2 regions of the Hyphomonas sp. genome follow, and region 2 is predicted to be linked to the other one. Evidence: predicted binding sites of a transcription regulator. Region 2 holds the regulator's gene; the other holds the start of a gene.

Region 1 (7,620 bases), 1.8 Mb from region 2:
CCAGTTTGCGCTGACCAAGGGGCCAATCTTCACCGATCTGCTGCTGGCAGACGAGATCAACCGCACGCCACCAAAGACCCAGGCCGCCCTGCTGGAAGCGATGCAGGAACGCAAGGTGACCATTGATGGCGATACCTATGCCCTCAATGACCGTTTCACCGTGATCGCGACGCAAAACCCTATCGAACAACAGGGCACTTATCCCTTGCCGGAGGCCCAGCTAGACCGTTTTCTCTTCAAGCATACGCTGGATTATCCGAGCCGCGAGGAAGAACTTGCCATCGTAGCCCGGCACGGCACACGGACCGGCATGAAGACGGCAGAAGGGTTCGGAATCGAAGCCGTCGTGTCAGTCGAGGAACTCGGTGACGCCGTGATGTCGGTATCGGGGGCGCGTCTGCAGGACGACATCATCTCCTACATTGTCGATATTGTCCGCGCGACGCGCATGTCTCCGGCACTTGAAACCGGTGCATCTCCCCGTGCTGCGGCAGCGCTGGCCACTGCCTCGCGCGCGCGCGCAGCGCTGGATGGTCGGGATTTCGTCATTCCGGACGATGTGAAATTGCTCGCCCTGCCCGCCTTGCGGCACCGTGTCCTTCTCTCCCCGGCCGCCGAGATCGAAGGAAAAACCACGGACGAAACCCTGGCCGCCATCATCGAGCAGACGGCAGCGCCGCGGTGATTTTTCCAACCTCTCGCGCCATCTTCCTGATGCTGCTCGGCGTGCCGGTGATGATCGCCATTGCCTTGCTGCGCCCGGATTTGTGGGTCGTGTCGGCGGGCTGGATCGGCGGCGTCGCGGGGCTGGTGCTGATGGACGCGATGATCGGGGCGCGGCTTCGCGCATTCGAAATCGACGTGGAGGCGCCCTCAATTCTCTATGTCGGCGGATCGGATCCGGTGGACGCCGTCTTCCGGTTCAAGGAGGGTCCGCTGCCGCACCGTGTCGAAACACTGCTTGAAGTGAACGACTTTCTGGAGCCGGTCCCTCAGGCTGGCCTGCGTGGATGGTCTGACCGAACCCACCCCTACGCATTCCCGGTTTCTCCCACACGGCGCGGCCTCGCACGGCTCGTCAGGATATGGACGCGCTGGAAAGGCCCCCTCGGCTTGATCCAGAAACGCCATATCCAGCCGCTGGATATCGACATTCCCATCACGCCCAATATCCGATGGGTCAAGGACGAAGCCATCCGAATCTACTCCCGCGATGCCGATTTCGGGGTGAAGGTCCAGATAGATCGCGGCGATGGCAGCGAATTCGACGCGCTGCGCGAATTCACCACCGGCATGGACCGGCGTGCCATTGACTGGAAACACTCCGCTCGCCATCGCAACCTCCTGGCAAAGGAATTCCGGACGGAACGCAATCACAATATCGTCTTTGCTTTCGATACCGGCCGGCTGATGAGCGAGCCGTTAGGCGGAGTCCCCAAGATCGACCGGGCCATCAATGCCGGCTTGCTGCTCTCCTTTGTGTCCCTGCGCAGCGGCGATCGCACCATGATTTATGGATTTGATGCCCGCCCCGGACTGGTCAGTGGCTTCCTGTCTGGCCAGCGCAGCTTCACCAAGGCCCAGGATTTCGCGGCCAAACTCGATTATTCGAGTGAGGAATCAAACTTCACACTGGCCTTGTCCTCGCTCGCCAGCCGGCTGGAGCGGCGCAGCCTGATCATCATCTTCTCCGACTTTGTCGACACGATCTCCGCCGAGTTGATGCTTGAGAATGTGAAACGGCTCACGGATCGCCATCTCGTCCTGTTCGCCACGTTCGAGGATGAAACCCTGTCCAGTATCGTGGATGCCCCGCCCAATACGACGGAAGACGTGACCCGCGCCGTGATCGCCGACACCTTGCTCGCCGAACGCGATACCGTGTTGTTGCGGCTCCAGCGCATGGGTGTGCAGGTGCTGGAAACCCGACCCGAAGCATTCGGACCGGAGCTGATTTCCCGGTATCTCCAGATCAAGCAGAGGAACATGCTGTGAGTGACCTCTTGAAATCATACCGGTTCCGGGAGGAACGCGAGAGCGACTGGCGCAAACTGGACCTGATCCTGACTCGCGCGGAGAATTCCGGCGTGAAGGCTTTGAGCGATGAACAGATGACCGCCTTGCCCCACCTCTACCGGCAGGCCGTTTCTTCCCTTTCGGTCGCGCGGGCGATTTCCCTTGACCAGAACGTCATTGCCTATCTCGAAAGCCTTTGCACCCGCGCCTATTTCTTTGTCTATGGCGCGCGCACGTCCCTCGGTGAGCGGATGATGGACTTCCTCCGTCGGGACTGGCCGGCCTGCGTGTCCTCTGCGCTCGGCCCGACGATCCTGGCGGCCCTGTTCCTGTTCGGCGGATGGGCGCTGGCATTCTTCCTGTGCATGCAGGACATGGAATGGTTCTGGACCTTTCATGGCCAGAATTTCTGGGATGGCCGCAATCCGGACGCCACGGTCGACTATCTGCGGTCAACGATCTACACGGAAGAAGGTGAATTGAGCGACGGACAGCTGACCTCATTCGCCAGTTACCTTTTCAACAACAACGCGCAGATCGCACTGTTCGCCTTTGCGCTAGGCTTCGCCTTTGGCATCCCGACCGCCTGGCTGCTTGTCTATGATGGCGTCATGATGGGGTCGCTCCATGCTGTGTTCTGGAGCAAGGGACTGGGCTATGAGTTCACCGGCTGGCTGCTCATTCACGGGACAACCGAATTGTTTGCCATCGTGCTGGCGGGCGCTGCCGGCTTCGTTATTGGCGGCGCGGTCGCCTTTCCCGGCCAGATGACGCGTCTCAACTCCGCTCGCAAGGCTGGGCAGACAGCGGCGAGCATCGCCATGGGCTGCGTGATCATGCTGATCATCGCAGCCTTGCTGGAAGGCTTCGGACGCCAGCTGATCAACAGCGATGTCATCCGATACGGAGTGGCCTTCAGCATACTTGGGCTCTGGTTTGCCTATTTCTACCTGCCCCGAAAAGCAGACCCGCTATGAACCAGACTGTCCCATCCGCCCCGGGCCGTGTGGATCCGGCCAATGTCGAGGCGGCGCGTCGGCGGCGCGCCCGGATGCAGGAGGAAGAGCGCCGGTCGAAACTCGTCCGTCGATTGGTCACGCCGGAAGGCGCGGCCATCCGCTTGAAGCTGGCAACCGCAACCGAGCGCGCAGGCGCCTTCCTGATTGATGTTGCGATCCAGTGGGCCATCGTGGTTGCTACGGCGCTGGGATTGCTGTTCGCCATGCGCGCGATGGATCCGGGCAGCCGCAACATGGCCTGGGCCATGTGGCTGGTCTTCTACTTTTTCGTCCGCAATTTCTACTACATCCTCTTCGAACTCGGCACGAAGGCCGCGACGCCTGGCAAGCGGGCCCTCGGCATCCGGGTCGCCTCGCGGGATGGCGGGCGACTGACAGCCAATTCCGTGCTCGCCCGAAACTTCATCCGGGAAATCGAGGTCGGCCTGCCGATACAGTTTCTGTTGATGGGCGGTGACCGCGTTCAGGGCTGGGTGGCCTTGCTGGGATTGATCTGGTCCGGCATCTTCCTTCTGTTCCCGATCTTCAACCGGGACAAGATGCGCGTGGGGGATCTGATTGCCGGCACATGGGTGATCCGCAATCCAAAGACCAAGCTGATGGGAGACATTTCCTCCTCGACCAAGACCGCCGCTCATGAACGTTTCACCTTTACGCCAGCGCAAGCCGATGCCTACGGCATCCACGAACTCCACGTGCTTGAGGACGTACTGCGCCAGTCGACACAGGATGTGAAGGCGCAGGTGGCCCTGCGAATCCGTCACAAGATCGGCTGGCAGCCAGACCCCGGAGAAACGGACACGGCCTTTCTCGAAGCCTATTACGCCGCCCTTCGCCGGCGACTGGAACAGCGAATGCTGCTGGGAGATCGCAAGACCGACAAGTTCGATACGCGCTAGCGCTGTCAGAGTCGGCCTTTCACCCAATCGCGCGTCAGGAAACCATCAATCAGGTCGCAAACCAGCCCCAGTTCCACCAGGGCTGAAGCATAGCGCCGCGGATCAACCAGCGGCTGGAAGATGGAGCCGGCCTCGAACTGGTCGTCCGCTTCCAACGCCAGCGTCATGTGGCCATCCTCGAAAATCCCGCGCAGCTTGCCGCCTGCGAAATGCCGCTCGAGCGCAATCAACCGCTCCATGCGATCCGGCGACAACAGGGCGCGCGCCTCGACCTGGTCGTTCGAATAGACCGTAAAAGCGGCGTCGAGCTCCCGTGAAATCAGGTCCACCTTCTTCAGGTCGCCTGATTGCTTCCCGCGCTTCCACCATCCTGACCTCGCCATCACCGTGCGACCGAGAAACCGTTCGGGATATTCAACATGCAGCAGGATGCCCTGGAACACGGTCGTGCTGTTCTTCCCGCCGGACTCCAGAGTGGCCTCGACCAGCGAAAATTGCGTCCCGGCCCGTTCCCCGGAAATCAGGTCCTCGAACTTGCGGCGTGCATGCCCCGGAAGAAGTTTGGCCGCTTCCAGCGTGTCATAGGCCGGCGTTGGCGCATCCGGTCCGCCCATGGAACCGAAAGATATCGCGCCGAAAGGCGTGCTCATCGTTGACTGGGCTCCACTGGAGTAAGCTGCAGACAGATCCCGGGTACGCGTCGCCAGCGTCTTCAAATCCTCGATCCCCGACAAGTCCGGATGCAGTGTGTCGTACGTGAACCCGAACGGCTCACAGGCCGCCGTCAGCACCAAGTGCTTGGTCTGCGACTTCATCGTGAAGACCTTTATCCAGGCGGTGGCGGAAATCAGCGCCGCGGAAACAAAGATCACGAACAGGTACCAGGGAAACAGGAAACTGACCGTGGCCAGGGTCGAAATGGTCAGCAGAATGGCAATGAAGATGGGGATGCCCGCCCCGATGATCGTGCGGGTCGTGGCTTGCCGGATCGCGGCCTTGCGCGCGATTTCACGACGCGCCAGTTCCGGCGCCAGCACATCCGACCAGACCTGCGGGGCATGCGTGAATTCGCGGCGCTGCCCCGCCAGCACGGCAAGCGACGGGACATGTGCCAGCACATGGTCATATTTCTTCGGATTGAGTTTGGCCACGCGCTGTCCCCCTCAGTTGGCCGGCATCCCTTGCCCGCCAGACCGCATCATGCGGCGAGCGTAAGCTCCCGGACGGCGGTCACGCAATTGCGTCCCTTGGCCTTTGATTCATACAGCGCAGCGTCCGCCAGTTCGAGCATGCCGTCGAAATCGGAGCCCGGCGGCAGCATGGACAGGCCAAAGCTGGCCGTCACGCTGACCGGCTGGCCATCAATCATCACGACATGGTTCTCGATCGACGCCCGCAGCCGGTCGCAGACGCTCCGGGCCTGTTCGGTGTCGACATTGCTGAGCAGGATCACGAATTCCTCGCCGCCCCAGCGTCCCAGGCGGTCGAACGGTCCCCGCAGTTCCGAATAGGCAACAGCCGCGATTTCCCGCAGCACGCGGTCTCCGGCGGCATGGCCATGTTCGTCATTGACCATCTTGAAATAATCGATGTCGAACAGTGCCACGGCGGAGGTCATCTCCGTCCGGCTCATGCGGGCCAGTTCCTCGCAGGCAAATTGCTTGAAGAATTTGCGGTTCAGCAGGCCTGTCAGCGCATCCGTGGACGCCATGTCCTCCAGCGTGCGTTGGTAAATCCGCATCTTGTATTCATGCTGTGCGGCAATCGCAGCCGTCGGCACCGCCACACAGGCCGCAATGAACAGATTGGCCACAATGAAATTGTGTGGATCGCTCGGGAAGCCCATCGAATACACAATGACCGAAAAGGTGAAGCACAGGCACAGCGCGGTAATCGCCACGAAGGCGAAAAAGGTCAGCGATTCGACCACATCTTCGAACTTGCCCTGCAATGCCCTTCTCCCGGTTACTGGCCCGTTTGTCTCACAGGAGTGATATTTTACCGTCAATCCAATGCGGAATTTTCCGGTGGCAATGTTCATATTTTGGCAATGAGTGCACCGCGCCTCCGGCCAGCGCCTGCAGCAGGATGCCGTCCGTGATAGTCAGGCCGGACCGCAAAAATTTCGCAACATTCCGGTTGACGCTCCGCGACGGCGCTCTTAACTCCGCTCCATCGCTAGCAGTCGGGCATGGTGAGTGCTAATACGCGCCATTCCGCCCTGCATGGCGGACTTTTTCAATTGAACTCGTCAATGAGACAAGAGGGCTAAATCCAATGAAACTTCGTCCCCTGCACGACCGTGTCGTCGTGCGCCGCGTCAAGGAAGAAGAGAAAACCAAGGGCGGGATCATCATCCCCGACACCGCCAAGGAAAAGCCGCAGGAAGGCGAAGTCGTCGCTGTCGGCGCCGGTGCTTTCGGTGATGACAATGAGCGCATCGCACTCGACGTCAAAGTCGGCGACCGCGTGCTCTTCGGCAAATGGTCCGGCACGGAAGTGACCGTCGACGGCGAAGAACTGCTCATCATGAAAGAGAGCGATATCATGGGTGTGCTCGAGGCGTAAGCCCGCACCCGTTCGCTTTCCACCAGACAGAATTCTCAAAAGAGGTAATCAACAATGTCAGCCAAACACGTAGTTTTCGGCGCAGACGCCCGCGAGCGCATGCTGAAGGGCGTCGACACGCTCGCCAACGCCGTGAAGGTCACGCTGGGCCCGAAAGGCCGCAACGTCGTCATCGAGAAATCCTTCGGCGCACCGCGCACCACGAAGGACGGCGTCACCGTCGCAAAAGAGATCGAGCTTGAGGACAAGCTGGAGAACATGGGCGCACAAATGCTGCGCGAAGTGGCCTCGAAGGCCAATGACGTTGCCGGCGACGGCACGACGACCGCCACCGTGCTCGCCCAGGCCATCGTTCGCGAAGGCATGAAGCGCGTTGCCGCCGGCATGAACCCGATGGACCTGAAGCGCGGTATCGACAAGGCCGTGACCGAAGTCCTCAGCGACCTTGCCCACCACTCCAAGAAGGTGAAGTCGAACGAAGAGATCGCCCAGGTCGGCACCATCTCCGCAAACGGCGACACCGAAGTCGGCGCCATGATCGCCGAAGCCATGGCGAAAGTCGGCAATGAAGGTGTCATCACGGTCGAGGAAGCCAAGTCGCTCGAAACCGAACTCGACGTCGTCGAAGGCATGCAGTTCGATCGCGGCTACCTGTCGCCGTACTTCATCACCAACCCGGACAAGATGATCGCGGAACTCGAAGATCCGTTCATCCTGCTTCACGAGAGCAAGCTGTCCTCCCTGCAGCCGATGCTGCCGATCCTGGAAAGCGTCGTTCAGAGCCAGAAGCCGCTGCTCATCATCGCCGAAGACGTCGATGGCGAAGCCCTGGCAACCCTCGTGGTCAACAAGCTGCGTGGCGGCCTGAAGATCGCTGCCGTGAAAGCTCCGGGCTTCGGCGACCGCCGCAAGGCCATGCTGCAGGACATCGCTGTCCTCACCGGCGGCCAGGTCATCTCCGAAGACCTCGGCATCAAGCTCGAGAACGTGTCCATGGACATGCTCGGCACCGCAAAGCGCGTGTCGATCTCCAAGGATGACACGACCATCGTGGACGGCGCCGGCGCGAAGAAAGACCTCGAAGCGCGCGTTTCCCAGATCCGCAAGCAGATCGAAGA
Region 2 (7,620 bases):
CGGCAAGCTGATCCTGGTCACCGCGATCAACCCCACCCCGGCCGGCGAGGGCAAGACCACGACCAGTATCGGCCTGGCCGATGCCATGAACCGGATCGGAGAGCGTACCCTGCTCTGCCTGCGCGAACCGTCGCTGGGCCCCTGCTTCGGCATGAAGGGCGGCGCCACCGGCGGCGGACAGGCGCAGATCGTTCCAATGGAGGACATCAATCTCCACTTCACCGGCGATTTTCACGCCATCACGGCTGCCCACAATTTGCTGGCCGCGATGATCGACAATCATGTCCATTGGGGCGGCGAAACCGGACTGGAGCCGACACGGATCAGCTGGCGCCGTGTGCTCGACGTGAATGACCGCAATCTGCGCCATGTCGTGACCGGTCTGGGCGGAAGTGCAAACGGCACGCCGATGGAAACCGGCTTCGACATCACCGTCGCTTCGGAAATCATGGCCATTCTCTGCCTTGCCGATGATGCGCATGACCTGCAGCGGCGGCTCGAACGGATGGTCATCGGCTATCGCCGCGGCCGCGTGCCCGTGACGGCCGGGGAAATGAAGGCCGTCGGCGCCATGATGGCGCTGCTCAAGGAAGCCATGCTGCCAAATCTCGTCCAGACGCTGGAAGGCAATCCGGCCCTGGTGCATGGCGGTCCGTTCGCGAACATCGCGCATGGCTGCAGCTCGGTCATTGCCACACGGGCGGCGCTGAAGATGGCGGACTATGTCATCACCGAGGCCGGCTTCGGCGCGGATCTCGGCGCGGAGAAATTTCTGAACATCAAGTGCCGCCAGTCCGGACTGGGCCCCGATGCCGCCGTGCTGGTCGCAACAGTACGTGCACTGAAGATGCATGGCGGCGTCTCGAAGGAGGATGCGGGCACCGTCAGCTATGACTCGCTCGAGCGCGGCCTTGCCAATCTCGGCCGGCACATCGAAAACCTGCGCCAGTTCAACGTGCCGGTCGTGGTCGCGATCAACCGGTTCACGTCCGACACGTCGGGCGAAATCGCCGCTGTCGAGGCCTTCTGCGAACGCATCGGCGTGCCCGTATCGATCTGCACCCATTGGGCCGAAGGCGGGCATGGCGCGGAGGACCTGGCCCGCAAGGTAACCGCCCTGATCGCTGCAACAGGCGCCGAGTACAAGCCGCTCTACCCGTCCGACATGCCACTCTTCGACAAGATCGAAACGGTCGCCCGGCGCATCTATCGTGCCAGCCATGTCGAAGCCCCGGCCACCGTCCGCCGCCAACTCGACCGCTGGGACGAGGAAGGCTACGGCCATTTTCCCGTCTGCATGGCCAAGACCCAGTACAGCTTCTCCGCCAATGCCAAACTGGTCGGCGCGCCGGAAGGCCATGTCCTGCCGCTGCGCGAAGTGCGCCTGTCAGCAGGCGCGGGATTCGTGGTCGGGGTCTGTGGGGACATCGTCACCATGCCGGGCCTTCCCCGCCAGCCTGCCGCAGAGGGCATTCACCTGAACGCGTCCGGCCAGATCGAAGGCCTCTCCTGACGCCATTTGACTCTACTTAGCAAAAAGGCTGATTGGAACTTATGCAAAATCGCGTGTTGATGACCCGGGCGCACCCTGCCTGACAGCAGGCTCTGGCCGGCCCGGGACCTTGCGGAGGCATTCGACGCCAGCCGGCCGAGCGCCAGGACACGCAAATCCTCAACCGCCTGAGTACGAGCGTTCTGGAGGACCGCGCAACCGGCTCGCGCCACCTCGTCTGAAACCTATTGAACCGCGGGCGGCGCGCGCCTAATCAATAAGGGATGATCCAGCCCCTCGACACGCAATCCCTGTTGCAGCGCCTCGACCAGCGCTCCCGCGACATTTTCCGGGAGATTGTCGAAGGTTATCTGACCACCGGCGAACCGGTCGGCTCGCGGACGCTGTCGAAGAGCGGCATCGCCCTGTCTCCGGCCTCGATCCGCAATGTCATGGCGGACCTGACCGAGTTGGGCCTGCTGGAATCGCCGCACATTTCGGCCGGACGTGCCCCGACCCATACGGGCCTGCGCCTGTTCGTCGACGGCTTTCTGGAGATTGGCGAGCCCAGCCGGGATGATCGCCGGGAGATCGACGAACGGCTGAAATCCGCCGGGGCAGACATCGAGGCGGTCATGGGCGAGGCCTCCGACATCCTGTCCGGCCTGACCGGCGGAGCGGGCCTCGTCTCCTCTCCGACCCGCGATGCGGTGGTGCGGCATGCCGAATTCGTGCCTCTGGGCGGACGCGAAGCCCTGTGCGTCATCGTCACTGAAGACGGGGATGTCGAAAACCGGATCGTGGAAGTCCCCGAAGGCCTGCCCGCCACAACATTGATCGAGGCCGGCAATTATCTGTCCACCCGCGTGCGCGGCCGCACCCTGTCGGAAGTCTCCCTCGACATCCGTGAAGAATTGCGCACCCGCCGCGCGGCACTGGACCAGGCGGCCTCCTCTCTTGTCGAACAGGGCCTTGCCCAATGGGGCGGCGAAGCGCCGGGCCGGGGCCGGTCCCTGATCGTGCGGGGCCGCGCCAATCTGCTGGAAGATGCCCAGGCCGCCGAGGATCTCGACCGTGTGCGCCAGCTGTTCAACGAACTTGAACGCCAGCAAAGCCTGCTCGATATCCTCGATACGACCCGCGAGGCCGATGGCGTCCGGCTGTTCATCGGCTCGGAGAACCAGCTTTTCCCGCTGTCGGGTTCAAGTGTGATCGTGGCTCCCTATATGGGAGGCGGAAAACAGGTTATCGGCGCGCTCGGCGTGATTGGCCCCACAAGGCTGAACTATGCCCGCGTGATACCCATGGTGGATTATACGGCGAAAATGGTCGGCCAGCTGCTGACCAATCGCCGAAAGAAGGATGTGCAAGGATGAGCGACGAAACCAAGCCCGGCGAAACCGCTGAGATCGATCCGAATGCCTCTAAGGCTGACCTGAAAGCGGCCGCGGATGACATCCTGAGGTCTGCTCCGAAACAGGATGAAACGCCGGGAGACGAATTGACACCCGTTGAACAGCTCGAGGTCGAGAAGGAGGAACTGCGCGAACAGCTGTTGCGCACGCTCGCAGACCTTGAAAACACACGCAAACGCGCCGAGCGCCAGGTGGCCGATGCCCGCATCTACGCCATCGAGAAATTCGCCGGCGACCTGCTCAGCGTCTCCGACAATCTGTCCCGCGCCCTTTCGGCCCTGTCCGAGGAAGACCGCGATGCCCTGTCAGAGCCGGGCAAGAACCTGCTTGGCGGCATCGAGATGACGGAGAAGGAGCTGCACACGGCCCTCGCCCGGCACGGCGTCACCGCCATCGCGGCCCAGCCCGGCGACACGTTCGACCCGAACCTGCACCAGGCCGTCGCCAACATCCCGTCAGACCAGCCAAACGGCACCATCGCCTCCTGCTTCCAGCCCGGCTGGAAGATCGGCGAGCGCACCCTGCGCGCCGCCATGGTCGCCGTCAGCGCAGGCGCGGCGAACTAGCGACGCACCTTCCACATCGTGACTGTGTTCTGCCGCCAGTTCGGCACAATGACCGTATTGCCGATCACCGTCAGATCGTTCTGGGAGACCGGCTCGTCAAACAGGGTCGTGACGACGCCATCCTCGCCGACATAGTGGATCTGGCCGGGCCAGGACGAGACGAGATAGCCGCCGCCCGGCACGAGCCCGATCCCGTCGGCATTTTCCATGCCGGCGGCAATCTCGGTCAATTCGCCATCTGCGGTCACGCTGAACAAGCTGCCGGTTGTCATGGTAGAGACCAGCATCCGGTCGCCATCCCCCAACAGGCCGTTCACACCCGCCAGCCGTTCATCCTGCAGCCACAGCGCCGCCGCGCCATCCTCGATCCGGTAGATGGCGGCATCGCCGGAATCGGAGACGAACACCGCGCCGTTCCAGACCGTCGCATCGTTGAGGAATTTCGCGCCCTGGATCTGCACCTTGCCGAGCCGCTTGCCGGTGGTCGCATCAAAGGACACAACGGCATCAATGTCGGTCGCGTACAGATCGCCGTCCAGAACGGCCATGCCCTTCGGTGCGTCCAGCTTTGCTGCCCAGTGGCGCTCGGTCACTGTACCGTCGGGCGCGAGGCGGGAAATGTATCCATCACCATCCTTTGCACTCCCCTCCCCGACAACATTCGAGATCAGGTAGGCCCCGTCCGGCGCCACCGCCACGCCCTCGGGACTTTCGAACCCTTCGGCCACCCAGACCTGTTCGATGCTGGCGACCGCCAGCGGGAGCGCCTCGCTGTGCGGCCCGGCCGAAGGGGCCGCGCAGGCCCCCATCAGAATGAGGGATGAAGCGAAAGCGGCTGTGCGGATCATGGATGGCCTCCCCGGCATGTGTTTTGACCACTATGCCAAGCCGGGCATCACCGCGTCCAGCCTTTCCGAAACGCGATCAGCCGACAGGTTCCGCAGGGGCCGACCGCGCCATCGGCAAGCGTTCCCAGAGCCGCTCATGGAATGTGTAGGCGATGGTCTGCACGGCCGGTTCGATCAGGCCAATGGCCAGCGCCGCGTGCCAGTTGCGCGTCAGGGCAAAGGCCACCGCGACGGCGACCGTAAGATGCATCAGGCTGTAGGTCAGGGTCTTGATCAATTGGCGGGGCATGGGAAATCCTTTCACACCAATTGAAATAGTGAGAGTGAGAACCATTTTCAAATAAATAGGCGCGCGACCTCCCATAGAGCCAACCTATCGCAGCAAGGGGCCAAAAACCTGTACAGCTACGTATTGTTCCCCCCTTGAGACGCGCTAAAGCCTTCCCATATCGCAAGTCGAACCGGCGCACGGATAAAACCCGTTTCCGCCACCTCATTTGAACCCTTGGAGAGAGCCACCGGCTGTCCGGGGCTGCTGAGCAGACCGCAACAGAACATGGCCCGTGGCGGCTTGATAAAAAGAGAGACGCAATATGAGCAAAATCATCGGTATTGACCTTGGTACGACCAATTCCTGCGTTGCCGTCATGGAAGGCGGCCAGGCGAAGGTCATCGAAAACGCAGAAGGCCAGCGTACGACCCCGTCCGTGGTTGCCTTCACCGAAGGCGGCGAGCGCCTGATCGGCATGCCGGCCCGGCGCCAGGCTGTGACGAATCCGGATTTCACCTTCTACGCCATCAAACGCCTGATCGGCCGTCAGTTCGACGATCCGACCGCACAGAAGGACAAGGAAATTTCGCCCTTCGAGATCGTCAAGGGCCCGTCCGGCGATGCATGGGTGAAAGGTCGTGACAAGGATTACGCGCCGCAGGAAATCTCGGCCTTCATCCTGACCAAGATGAAGGAAACGGCCGAAGCCTATCTGGGCAGCGAAGTGACCCAGGCGGTCATCACCGTTCCGGCCTACTTCAACGACGCTCAGCGCCAGGCGACCAAAGATGCCGGCAAGATTGCGGGCCTTGAAGTGCTGCGCATCATCAACGAGCCGACCGCGGCAGCCCTGGCCTATGGCCTCGACAAGGACGAGCAGTCCAAGACTATCGCCGTCTACGACCTCGGCGGCGGTACGTTCGACGTCTCCCTGCTGGAGATCGGTGACGGCGTGTTCGAAGTGCTGTCCACCAATGGCGACACCTTCCTCGGTGGTGAGGATTTCGACCTGCGCATCGTCGACTTCCTGGCGGACGAGTTCAAGAAGGATCAGGGCATCGACCTGAAGGCCGACAAGCTGGCGCTCCAGCGCCTGAAGGAAGAAGCCGAGAAGGCCAAGAAGGAGCTGTCCTCCGCCAGCCAGTATGAAGTGAACCTTCCCTTCATCACGGCAGACGCGACCGGCCCGAAACACCTCAACATCAAGCTGACCCGCGCCAAGTTCGAAAGCCTGGTCGAGGATCTCGTCAAGCGCACGATCGAACCGTGCAAGAAGGCGCTCGCCGATGCCGGCAAGTCCGCTGCCGACATTGACGAAGTGGTCCTCGTTGGCGGCATGACCCGCATGCCGGCGGTGCAGGAGGCGGTGAAGAAATTCTTCAACCGCGAGCCGCACAAGGGCGTGAACCCGGATGAAGTCGTCGCCATCGGCGCGGCCATCCAGGGCGGCGTTCTGCAAGGCGACGTGAAAGACGTGGTCCTGCTCGACGTGACCCCTCTGTCGCTGGGCATCGAGACGCTGGGTGGCGTGTTCACCCGCCTGATCGACCGCAACACCACGATCCCGACCAAGAAGTCCCAGGTCTTCTCGACGGCTGACGACAATCAGCCGGCTGTGACGATCAAGGTCTTCCAGGGCGAACGCGAAATGGCCGTCGACAACAAGATGCTCGGCCAGTTCAACCTCGAAGGCATTCCGCCGGCCCCGCGCGGCGTGCCGCAGATCGAGGTGACGTTCGACATCGACGCCAACGGCATCGTGTCCGTGTCCGCCAAGGACAAGGCCACCGGCAAGGAACAGCAGATCACCATCCAGGCAGATGGCGGCCTTTCCGAGGACGACATCAAGAAGATGATGGAAGATGCCGAAGCCAATGCCGGCGCCGACAAGGCCCGCCGCGAACTGGTCGAAGCCAAGAACCATGCCGAGGCCCTCGTGCACCAGACCGAGAAACAGGTCGAGGAGCATGGCGACAAGGTCTCTGACGAGGTGAAAGCCGAAATCCAGACCGCCATCGACGAGCTCAAGGAAGCCCGCGAAGGCGAGAACATCGCCGACATCCAGGCCAAGCAGCAGGCGCTGATGACCGCCGCCATGAAACTCGGCGAAGCCATCTATGCCAGCCAGCAGGAAGAAGCTGCCCATACTGATGCGGCCGCAGATTCCGCAGCCGATGGCGACGATGTGGTGGATGCCGATTTCGAGGAAGTCGACGGCGACCAGAAGTCCGCCTAGGCCGCCCTCACCTGACCATCAGAAAACCCGCCGGAACGATCCGGCGGGTTTTTTTCATGAGAGCAACCAATCTGGACTATTTGCGTGGAGGTCGGACAAACCTCGCGCCAATCAGCACGCCGGTCTGCCACCGTTTCTCACACGACACGATCAGTTCCTCGCCACCACATGGCGCCAGGATCTGCAGGTCGAAATCGGTCGGCACATCCCAAAGACCAGGCAGCTTCAACTGTGCGCCCGTCGCAGACAGGTCTCGAACCATGACGTCGACCGTGCTGTGACGAAGGTTCAGCAATATCCGCCCACGACGCAAAGTGCGCCTGCGGGCCGCGGCGCGTCTCTGACTGGGCGGGGTGGATTTGGGCGGGGAGGAATCATGTGTCATGCTGCAGCAGCTACAACACAATGCGAGGTTCGCCCCCCGCCCAGCTGTGTTAAGTCAGGGGTTTGAGACTAGAGTGTAACAACCACTTTGCCTTGCGCCTTCCGGTCCATCAGCTCCTGAATCGCATCAGCTGATTTCTCGAGAGGATACGAGTTCGAAATGTGCGGGCGGATCTTGCCTTCGCTGTAGAGCTGGAACAGTTCCGACACATTCTGGGCATGCGCTTTCGGGTCCCGTGCAACCGCCGCGCCCCAGAACACGCCGCGCACATCGCAGCTCTTCAGCAGGGTCAGGTTCAGCGGCAGTTTCGGGATGCCTGCCGGGAACCCGATCACCAGAAACCGGCCTTCCCAGTTCATCGCGCGCAGCGAGGGTTCCGCATAATTGCCACCGACGCCGTCGTAGAT

What was found. Region 2 encodes HrcA, which represses chaperone genes, less so after heat shock. Its sites were predicted from a motif close to GTTAGCANTCNNCNNNGNNGANTGCTAAC; they were not measured.
Region 1: groES (co-chaperone GroES) is a predicted target of HrcA. The motif match lies at 6,112-6,140, and genes of this name have one in related genera.

What each region holds. Positions count from the first base shown of each region.
Region 1 is NZ_CP051230.1:2,774,863-2,782,482, reverse strand. Features, by position in the region: gene HF955_RS13520 (MoxR family ATPase) at 1-685, shown strand, start outside; gene HF955_RS13515 (DUF58 domain-containing protein) at 682-1,995, shown strand; gene HF955_RS13510 (stage II sporulation protein M) at 1,992-2,993, shown strand; gene HF955_RS13505 (RDD family protein) at 2,990-3,934, shown strand; gene HF955_RS13500 (DUF3137 domain-containing protein) at 3,940-5,085, opposite strand; gene HF955_RS13495 (GGDEF domain-containing protein) at 5,133-5,885, opposite strand; gene groES (co-chaperone GroES) at 6,212-6,502, shown strand; gene groL (chaperonin GroEL) at 6,557-7,620, shown strand, end outside.
Region 2 is NZ_CP051230.1:957,357-964,976, forward strand. Features, by position in the region: gene HF955_RS04735 (formate--tetrahydrofolate ligase) at 1-1,513, shown strand, start outside; gene hrcA (heat-inducible transcriptional repressor HrcA) at 1,777-2,868, shown strand; gene HF955_RS04745 (nucleotide exchange factor GrpE) at 2,865-3,473, shown strand; gene HF955_RS04750 (hypothetical protein) at 3,470-4,321, opposite strand; gene HF955_RS04755 (DUF2061 domain-containing protein) at 4,398-4,610, opposite strand; gene dnaK (molecular chaperone DnaK) at 4,915-6,828, shown strand; gene HF955_RS04765 (PilZ domain-containing protein) at 6,905-7,213, opposite strand; gene HF955_RS04770 (NADPH:quinone oxidoreductase family protein) at 7,282-7,620, opposite strand, start outside.